DNA from 3 places in the Streptomyces sp. NBC_00775 genome. Region 1 is predicted to be linked to each of the others. Evidence: riboswitches for the same ligand, from Rfam matches in the RefSeq annotation. Region 1 holds a riboswitch; each other region holds the start of a gene.
What was found. A riboswitch is a leader RNA that binds a small molecule or an ion and turns the genes downstream of it on or off. The one in region 1 is predicted to bind cyclic di-AMP.
Positions count from the first base shown of each region.

Region 2: another riboswitch for cyclic di-AMP. It lies ahead of OIC96_RS12400 (M23 family metallopeptidase); the one in region 1 lies ahead of OIC96_RS19485 (LysM peptidoglycan-binding domain-containing protein).
Region 3: another riboswitch for cyclic di-AMP. It lies ahead of OIC96_RS18300 (C40 family peptidase); the one in region 1 lies ahead of OIC96_RS19485 (LysM peptidoglycan-binding domain-containing protein).

Region 1 is NZ_CP108938.1:4,377,555-4,380,722, reverse strand. Features, by position in the region: gene OIC96_RS19495 (HAD family hydrolase) at 1-231, shown strand, start outside; gene OIC96_RS19490 (GNAT family N-acetyltransferase) at 317-754, shown strand; gene OIC96_RS19485 (LysM peptidoglycan-binding domain-containing protein) at 782-1,558, opposite strand; cyclic di-AMP (ydaO/yuaA leader) riboswitch at 1,562-1,719, opposite strand; gene OIC96_RS19480 (hypothetical protein) at 1,989-2,318, opposite strand; gene OIC96_RS19475 (CocE/NonD family hydrolase) at 2,352-3,168, opposite strand, start outside.
Region 2 is NZ_CP108938.1:2,773,692-2,776,859, forward strand. Features, by position in the region: gene OIC96_RS12395 (GntR family transcriptional regulator) at 1-316, opposite strand, end outside; gene OIC96_RS12400 (M23 family metallopeptidase) at 535-1,299, opposite strand; cyclic di-AMP (ydaO/yuaA leader) riboswitch at 1,313-1,470, opposite strand; gene OIC96_RS12405 (M16 family metallopeptidase) at 1,696-3,084, opposite strand; gene OIC96_RS12410 (M16 family metallopeptidase) at 3,081-3,168, opposite strand, start outside.
Region 3 is NZ_CP108938.1:4,131,017-4,134,184, forward strand. Features, by position in the region: gene pcrA (DNA helicase PcrA) at 1-1,067, opposite strand, end outside; cyclic di-AMP (ydaO/yuaA leader) riboswitch at 1,530-1,702, shown strand; gene OIC96_RS18300 (C40 family peptidase) at 1,711-2,856, shown strand; gene OIC96_RS18305 (tellurite resistance/C4-dicarboxylate transporter family protein) at 2,954-3,168, shown strand, end outside.

The DNA.
Region 1 (3,168 bases):
ACCAAGGCGACGGGGCTCGCCCTCGCCGCCGAACACCTCGGGCTCGGCCCCGCCACCACCCTCGCCTTCGGTGACATGCCCAATGACATCCCGATGTTCGACTGGGCCGCCCACGGCGTCGCCATGGCCAACGCCCACCCGGAACTCAAGGCGGTGGCCGACGAGGTGACCTTGTCGAACGAGGACGACGGGATCGCCGTGGTGCTGGAGCGGCTGTTCGAGGCTCGTTAGGCCCGGCCGCGCCGACATCCCCGTCCCGCCGCCGTCCCGCTGTCGTGCCCCTGCGGTCCGGGAGGCGGCCGATACGCTCCGGCGCATGAGCGTTCAGGTGGAGATCATCCGGGAAGCGAGTCAAGAACTTGTCGACGCCTTCGGCCGGTTGCTGCCTCAGTTGTCGTCGACCGCCAAGCCCCTCGACGGCGAGGCGGTCGACCGGATGGTGTCCTGCGATGCGAACACGGTGCTGGTCGCCCGTGCCGCGGGCGAGATCGTCGGCACGCTGACCCTGGTACTGCTTCCCATGCCGTCCGGGCTGCGCGCCCGCATCGAGGACGTGGTCGTGGACGTTGCGGCGCGCGGCCGGGGAGTCGCGGCGCTGCTGACTCAGGAAGCTCTGCGGATGGCCCGGGAAGCGGGCGCCCGGACCGTCGATCTGACCTCCCGGCCGGACCGGCCGGCGGCGAACCGGCTGTACGAACGTCTTGGGTTCCAGGCCCGGCAGTCGACGGTCTACCGGTACCTGGTGGACGAGTAGTAGGGGGACGGGCAGGGGGAGGGCTGGTCAGTAGGCCCCGTTGACGTTGTCGATCGAGCCGTACACCGCCGCCGCGTAGTTGCAGGCCGCCGTGATGTTCGCGACCGGGTCGTAGGGGTTCGTCGAGGTGCCGGCGACGTGGTAGGCGTTGAAGGTCGGGTCGATGACCTGGAGGAGGCCCTTGGACGGGGTGCCGGCGGCGGCGTTCGAGTCCCAGTTGTTGATGGCCAGGGGGTTGCCCGAGGACTCACGCATGACGTTGCGGTAGATGCCGTTGTAGGTGCCCGGAATGCCCGACTTGGCCATGATGGCCAGGGACTGCTTGATCCAGCCGTCGAGGTTGTTGGCGTACGTCGTGGTGGAGGCGGGGGTGGCCGTGGTCGCCGCGGACTTGGCGGTCGCCGTGGTTGCCTTCGCCGTCGAGCTCGACGCGGTCGACTTCACGGTCTTCGTGCCCACCGTCAGCGTCAGGCCCGGGCGGATCACGGCCGGGTTCGCGCCGATGACCGCGCTGTTCGCCTCGTACAGCTTCTTCCAGCCGCCGCTCGTGGGGTTCTTCGCCGCGATCGTGGAGAGGGTGTCGCCCGCGGCCACCTTGTAGGTGAGGAGCTGGATGTCCGTGGTCGTGGTCGCGGCGGTCTTCGCGACCTGCGCCACCTGCGCCACCTGTGTAGGTGTGGCCGCGTGGGCGCCGGTCGCGCTCACGAGGGGGAGTGCGAGCGCGGCTCCGCTCGTGCCGACGGCGACCATGCCGCGGGTGAGGGTGCTGGTCTTCGTGCGGCGGTGCTTGCCTCGTGCGGGCATGGCGATTTTCCTCTCCGGTGCCTGCGAGGTGAGCTGTCGGGTTCGGGCGGGAGATGCCCGGCCGCGCTGTGGACGCGGCTTCACCCCTAGCCGTTCCGGGGGTCCGGATCGGCGGCTTACCTGGGTCCCCCGCTCCTGCCGTGCGTGGGTGGGTGGGGTTTCCGGGCGGCGGCAGGATTCGGCGTTCCGCTCGGATCGGGGCGAACGTATGCGAGAGCACATGTCGGGAACAAGACCTGATGTCGCAGTGAAGATCGCTTTAGCCTGGATATGGCGAGGGCGAAACGTCCGATTGCGCCGGAATTCGATCCTCAACTTGCCTTTTGCAAAGGGGGAGTCGTCGAGGGGACTCTGACGCCGGGTTTGGTCGGGCGTGACCCAATTCACGCGACCAAGCGCAATCAAAGCGGCAAGGCGGGCAACTCGGGCATTACGGTGCGAGCGTCCAGGCGGGGGAGTGCCTCGGCGGAGCCGGGCGGACCTCCCACGCGGAGAGATCCGTGTCGGGGTCGTCGTCGGGGAGGCGGCCCGCGTTGGGCTTGAAGTAGAGGCCGTAGCCCCAGTATTCGGGAAGCTCGTGGCACATCAGGTCGGGGTACGGCTCGAACTGCTGCCCCTCGTATGCCCTGTTGATCCTCGCCACCGCCTCCGCCCGCGAGATCCCGAAGCGCGTGACCATCTCCTGGGCCATCTCACGGAAGTACGCGAGCATGCCCTCGTCGAGGTCCATCAGGAATTCCCCGGTCCGCGATCGCGCCATGGTGCGATCGTTCCCTATGGCGCCCCTGGGCCTCTAGCCCGCCGTTCTGGGGATTCTCCTTTCCCACGTCCGGTGGAAGACCACCTCGTCGCCGTCCTTGCAGATCACCTCGTTGGACGTGATGAAGTCCTCGGCGTCGCAGGTGATCTCGGACGTCGTGGACACCCGTGCGTCCCACGGCAGGTCCGGGCGGTGGAGGCGGACCGACCAGGTCGAGCGGGCGCGGGCCGACAGGGGATCGGAGGCGTCGATCGTGTACGTCTCCAGCGCGTCCTCGGTGAATTCGAGGCCGTCGGGGTACACGCGCGTGCCGCCGTAGCGCGGGTCCACCTCCAGACGCCAGGTGCCAGCGGCAACGTCACGGACGACCAGGCGTTCCGGGCGGGGTTCGTCCAGCGTCGCGGGGACGACGACTCCCAGGGGCTCGGACTGCTCCGGTTCCTCGAACGTGAGCGAGGGCGTCGACTCCCGTGCCCGCAGCGGGAGTTCCAGCGTGCTGCCCGCCGGATCCAGGGTGAAGCCGGCCTCCGAGCCCGGCTGGGGCCAGATCCAGGGCCAGTACGCCGAGGAGACGGAGAGGCGGATGCGATGGCCCGCCGGGAACGCGTAGCCGATGCCGTTCAGGTCGAAAACCACGTCCTCCGTAGTGCCCGGTTTCCAGGAAACCGCCTGGTCACGGCCGTAGCGCGCTGACAGGTTCAGCACACCTCGGGTGACGAGCGTCGAAGCTCCGTCGGGGGCCACGTCGCAGAGGCGGGCGATCACCTGGCCCCGGGGGGTCGAGGACGTCAGCCGCAGCCGGACCCGGGTACGGCCCAACACCCAGGTTTCCTCCGGCACTTCGAACTCG
Region 2 (3,168 bases), 1.6 Mb from region 1:
CTCGGAGCACCTTGAGGTGGGCCTCGGTACGGCGCTGCGCGGCCCGTGCGGCACCCAGCGGCTCAAGGAGCATGCGCATCTCGAGCAGGTCGGAGGCCTCCAGCTCGGTGGGCTCCGCGACGCACGCGCCCGCGTGCCGCCGGGTCACGACGAAGCCCTCGGCCTCCAGCGTGCGCAGCGCCTCGCGCACCGGGACGCGCGAGACGCCGTAGCGACGCGCGAGCAGTTCCTCGGTGAGCCGGCTCCCTCGCTCGTAGACACCCGCGACGATGTCGTCACGGATCGCCGTGCATACCGAGTGCGCCGGAATACGCATGACCGGACCTCCGCTTTAATCCCCGCGAAACGCCATCGATTGACGCTTGTTCAGTGACTCTATTGCAGGGAGCCGGAATTTCCGATGGCAGGCCGGAATCCAGGGATATTTTTTGGACAGACGGCCGTGCGAAACGACGATGCCCCGGCTCGGGGCCGGGGCATCGGAAGTGGTGGAGATCTGGTGAAGCGGTCGTCAGACGTTCACGCCGCCGAACGTCAGACGTTCACGCCGTGCGAGCGAAGGTAGGCGACGGGGTCGATGTCCGAGCCGTACTCCGCGGTCGTACGGGCCTCGAAGTGGAGGTGCGGCCCGGTGGTGTTGCCGGTGGCCCCGGAGAGGCCTATCTGCTGGCCCGGGGTGACCGTCTGCCCCACGGAGACGCCGATGGACGACAGGTGGCCGTACATCGTGTACGTGCCGTCGTGCATCTTGATGACGACCTGGTTGCCGTAGGCGCCGCCCCAGCCGGCCGTGACGACCGTGCCGGAACCCACGGAGTGCACCGAGGTGCCGGACGCGGCGTGGAAGTCGACGCCGGTGTGGCTGCCGGAGGACCAGAGGCTGCCGCCGGCCTTGTAGCCGGTGGAGATGTACGAGCCGGTGATCGGCACGACGAAGGTGTTGAGGCGCTTGCGCTCGGCGGCACGGGCGGCGCGCTCCTTGGCCTCGCGCTCCTTCTTCGCCTCCTCCGCGGCCTGCTTCCGGGCGGCCTGCTCGGCAGCCTTCTTCGCGGCGGCCTCGTCGGCGGCGTGCTGCTGGGCCGCGGCCTGGGCGTCGATCTTCTCGGCGAGGGAGTCGCCGATGGTGATGACGGGGGTGAGCCCGGTCTGCTCGACGGAGGACTCCGCGGCGAGCGCGGGGGCGGCCATGGTTCCGATGACACCGGTGGTGGCGAGCGCCGCGACGCCGACGGCGTTCGTGGTCGTGCGCTGCACGCGGCTCGGGCGACGGTGCTTCCCTGTGCCACAGGTGAACGCCATGTAGGGGCTGTTCCTTTCCTTCCTTCTCGCCTACCGGGTTAGCTGACGGGTTCGGAGCAGGAAGGTCTCCTACGGACCCCCTCCTGGGAGGGCGTCCGATTCACCCCAGGGACTACGTGGGTCCCCGGCTCCCCTGGCTCGCGCCGTACGGGGACTCGGCGATGACTGTCCGGTGCCGCGGGCGCGGCGCACTGCCTGACGAACAGCCGCACCGACGCTAATCGGGACATCTTTCAATCGACAAACGGATCACGGCTTTTGTAGCGCATGACACAGGGCAGACAGGCAACCTCCCTACCAATACGGACATCTTGGGGACGAAGTCCGGACAAAAGAAGACCCAGGTGACTCTTCAGTCACCCGGGTCCTCAGGGAGTGGCTCTGTTCCGCTCTGCTCTACTCGGCCCGGACGACGCTCACTTCACCGATTCCGAGGGCTTGGACGGGCTCCTCGATCTGCGCGGCGTCGCCCACCAGGACGGTCACCAGACGGTCCACCGGGAAAGCGCTCACGGCGGCCGCGGTGGCCTCCACGGTGCCGGTCGCGGCGAGCTGCTGATACAGCGTCGCCTGGTAGTCGTCCGGCAGGTACTGCTCGACCTGGTCGGCGAGCGTGCTCGCGACGGCCGCCGCGGTCTCGAACTTGAGGGGCGCCACACCCACCAGGTTCTGCACGGCGACATCGCGCTCGGCGTCCGTCAGGCCCTCGGCGGCGAGGGTGCGCAGCACCTTCCACAGGTCGTCGAGCGCCGGACCGGTGTTCGGGGTGTCCACGGAGCCGCTGATGGCGAGCATCGCGACGCCCGTGCCGTCCGGCGCGGCGCGCAGCACCTGGCCGAACGCCCGCACACCGTAGGTGTATCCCTTTTCCTCGCGCAGAACACGGTCCAGGCGCGAGGTGAGGGTGCCGCCGAGGCAGTACGTGCCGAGCACCTGGGCGGGCCACACGCGGTCGTGCCGATCGGCGCCGACGCGGCCGATGAGCAGCTGTGTCTGGACGGCGCCGGGCCGGTCCACGATGATCACGCGGCCGGTGTCGTCGGCGCTCACCGGCGGCACGGGACGCGGCTCGGCGGACGAGCCGGTCCAGGAGCCGAGCGTGTCGGCCAGCAGCGCGTCGAGGTCGACACCGGTGAGGTCACCGACGATGACCGCGGTACCCGTCGCGGGGCGAACGTGCTTCTCATAGAAGGCCCGTACGGCTGCCGAGTCGATCTTCTGGACGGTCTCCTCGGTGCCCTGGCGCGGGCGCGACATGCGCGCGGTCGCCGGGAACAGCTCCTTGGAGAGCTCCTTGGCGGCGCGGCGGGCCGGGTTGGCCGCCTCGTGCGGGATCTCGTCCAGGCGGTTGCGGACCAGTCGCTCCACCTCGCTGTCCGCGAACGCCGGTGCCCTCAGGGCGTCGGCGAGCAGACCGAGCGCCTTGGGGAGGCGCGAGACGGGGACTTCGAGGGACAGGCGTACGCCGGGGTGGTCGGCGTGTGCGTCGAGGGTGGCGCCGCAGCGCTCCAGCTCGGCGGCGAACTCCTCGGCGGAGTGCTTGTCGGTGCCCTCGGAGAACGAGCGCGCCATGATCGTGGCGATGCCGTCGAGGCCCGCGGGTTCGGCCTCCAGCGGCGCGGCGAGGATCACCTCGACGGCGACGACCTGCTGGCCGGGGCGGTGGCAGCGCAGGACGGTCAGACCGTTGTCGAGCGTGCCGCGCTCGGGCGACGGGAAGGCCCACGGCCTGGCCTCGCCGGCCTGGGGCTGCGGGTGGAAGTCCATGGTGGCGAGCTCGGTCACTTCGCCGCCTCCTCGTCGGTGTCTTCAGCGGCGTCAGTGTCTTCGGCGGTCTCGGCGGCGGTCGGTTCGTAGACGAGCACCGCG
Region 3 (3,168 bases), 250 kb from region 1:
GTCTGCGTGGAGCGGTAGTTCTGCTCCAGCAGGATCGTCGTCGCGTCCGAGTAGTCCTCCTCGAACTGGAGGATGTTGCGGATGGTCGCGCCGCGGAAGGCGTAGATCGACTGGTCGGCGTCGCCCACGACGCACAGCTCGCCGGGGTCGCTGTCGGCGGGCCCCACCAGCTCCCTGACCAGGGCGTACTGCGCGTGGTTGGTGTCCTGGTACTCGTCGACCATGACGTGGCGGAAGCGGCGGCGGTAGTGCTCGGCGACGTCCGGGAAGGCGCGCAGCAGATTGACCGTCGTCATGATCAGGTCGTCGAAGTCGAGCGCGTTGGCCTCGCGCAGCCGCGACTGGTACATCGCGTAGGCCTGAGCGAGGGTCTTCTCGAAGCCGTCGGCGGCCTGGCCCGCGAAGTCCTCCTCGTCGATCAGCTCGTTCTTCAGGTTCGAGATCTTGGCGCTGAACGACTTCGGCGGGAACCGCTTGGGGTCGAGGTCCAGGTCGCGGCAGACCAGGGCCATCAGGCGCTTGCTGTCGGCGGCGTCGTAGATCGAGAACGAGGAGGTGAAGCCGAGCTTCTTGCTCTCGCGGCGCAGGATCCGCACACACGCGCTGTGGAAGGTCATCACCCACATCGCACCCGCGCGCGGGCCGACGAGGTGCTCGACGCGCTCCTTCATCTCGCCCGCGGCCTTGTTGGTGAAGGTGATCGCGAGGATCTGGCCGGGGTGGACATTGCGCTCGGCCAGCAGATACGCGATCCGGTGCGTGAGCACACGGGTCTTGCCGGAGCCCGCGCCGGCCACGATGAGCAGCGGGGAGCCGGAGTGCGCCACGGCCGCCCGCTGGTTCTCGTTCAGCCCGTCCAGCAGCGCCGCCGCGTCCACGGCGGGCCGGGGCGCGCCGTCGCGGTAGTACGCGTCCCGGTCCGGCGGCACGTCGAACTTCCCGCCGAACAGATCGTCCGGAACGGGCTCCGGCACGTGATCGTCCTCGGGCGGCGGCGGGGGCTCTTCCTCGTGGGCCCGTGAGGGCTTGAGGTCCGCCAGGAAGCTGTCATCAAAGAGGCTGCTCATCGCTCTCCGAGTCTAGGCCGCCCCACTGACAGCCCGCCGCCACCCTGAAAACTCGACCGGAAGTCGTGACGCGGCTCAGGAACCCAGGATCTTCCGGTGCCGGCCGCCGGCACCCTCCCACCCCCCCCAGAACCGTTCCGTCACGTTCGGTGACGGTCGGTGACGGTCGCCGCCTTGCCAGGCAGCCCGGCTTCGGCGGCGTACGGCTGCCCGCTGTCGCGCGAGAGCCGACGCGGCATCCGATCGTGACCGACCGGAAACTAACGCCCGGAGCGGGGCGGACGTCACTACTCCTGACAAGTCGCCATAGATCATTCCGGATTGACCGCGCGGGGTGACGCCCAGGGCAAAGGTCACGAAAATGTATCGGGCATATCGCACATCAACCTTCACACGGGCCACACGAGTTGGCTAGCGTGCCGGGCAGGCCGCTCGACCCGCACCGGCGAACATCGCCGGGCCGTGCGGCCTCCGCCGAGTTCGGCGCGCCCTCGCGGCAGCCGGAGCCGGGGACCCAACCGACCTTGGGGTGAATCGGTCCACCTGCCTTGTGGGGCAAGGACCGTAGGGCAAACCTTCCGGAACCACCCGCCCGAACCCGACAGCTAACTCGGTAGGCGGATGACGGAAGGAGTCGCCTCTCTTGGCGTCGCATCGCACACCGCGTCCTACGGGTACGCGCGTAGCAGGCATACGGACCCCCGCCGCCCTGGCGACGGCGGCGCTCACCTCGGTGGCCCTGCTCTCCCAGACGGCGAACGCCGCGCCCTCGGCCGAGCCGAGGCCGAGCCTCGAAGAAGTCGAGAAGAAGGTCAACGACCTTTACCACCAGGCCGAGACGGCCACCGAGAAGTACAACGCGGCGAAGGAGAAGACCTCCAAGCAGCGCAAGAAGGTCGACAGCCTCCTCGACGACGTCGCCAAGCGCACCGAGAAGCTCAACACCTCGCGCGAGGAGCTGGGTTCGTTCGCGGCGGCGCAGTACCGCACCGGGGCCGCCGCCCCCGACACCGCGACCCTCCTGCTCGCCGACGACCCGCAGGACTACTTCGACCAGACCCAGCTGATGAGCCGCCTGACCACCCGCCAGAAGGCGGCCGTCGACGACTACATCACGGAGCAGGCCGCCACGACGAAGAAGCGCGCGGAGGCCTCCAAGAGCCTGCAGACGCTGACCACCTCGCAGAGCGCGCTCAAGACGTCCAAGGCAGACGTCCAGAAGAAGCTCTCCGCGGCCCGCGAACTGCTCTCGGACCTGACCGCCGAGGAGAAGGCGCGGCTCGCGGCGATCGAGAAGAAGAAGCAGGAGGAGGCCGACCGCAAGGCGGCCGAGCTGGCACAGCAGCAGGCGGCCGCGCAGAAGGCGGCGGCTGCGAAGGCGGCCCAGCAGGAGTCGTCGTCGAGCTCGACCACCACGGACTCCTCGTACGCCACCAAGGCCGCCAAGGCCATCGCCTTCGCCCGCGCCCAGATCGGCAAGCCGTATGTCTGGGGCGCGACGGGCCCGGGCTCGTACGACTGCTCCGGACTCACCCAGGCCGCCTGGAAGGCCGCCGGCGTCACACTGCCGCGCGTCACGACCGACCAGGTGAACGCGGGCACGACGGTCTCCCTCTCCGACGCCCAGCCCGGTGACCTGGTCTTCTTCTACGACGACGTCAGCCACGTGGGTCTCTACATCGGCAACGGCATGATGATCCACGCGCCGAAGCCGGGTGCGTACGTCCGCGAGGAGTCGATCTACTACGGCGGGACCTCGATCATCCACAGCGTGGTGCGTCCGGCGTAAGGCGTTTTTGCGGTGCACGCGCGCGTGAGGCTTGTCATCCGCCACGCGCGCGCGTGGCCCGCGGGCAACCGGCCCGAAGATCCCTAGCATCGGCCCCATGCCAGCAGCCGTCTCCCCGCTCCGCACCTGGTGGGCCCAGCGACCGCCCGCCGCCGGTGCCGCCGTCATGGCCACCGGCGTCATGTCGGTCGGGCTGCATCTGACCGGCTACGAGACCCTGTCCCGTATCGCGCTGGCCCTGGCGTCCGCCGGCTGGCTCGCGCTCGCCGCGGACTTCGTCGTCCGGCTGGCGCGGGAGCGGGAGCGGTGGGT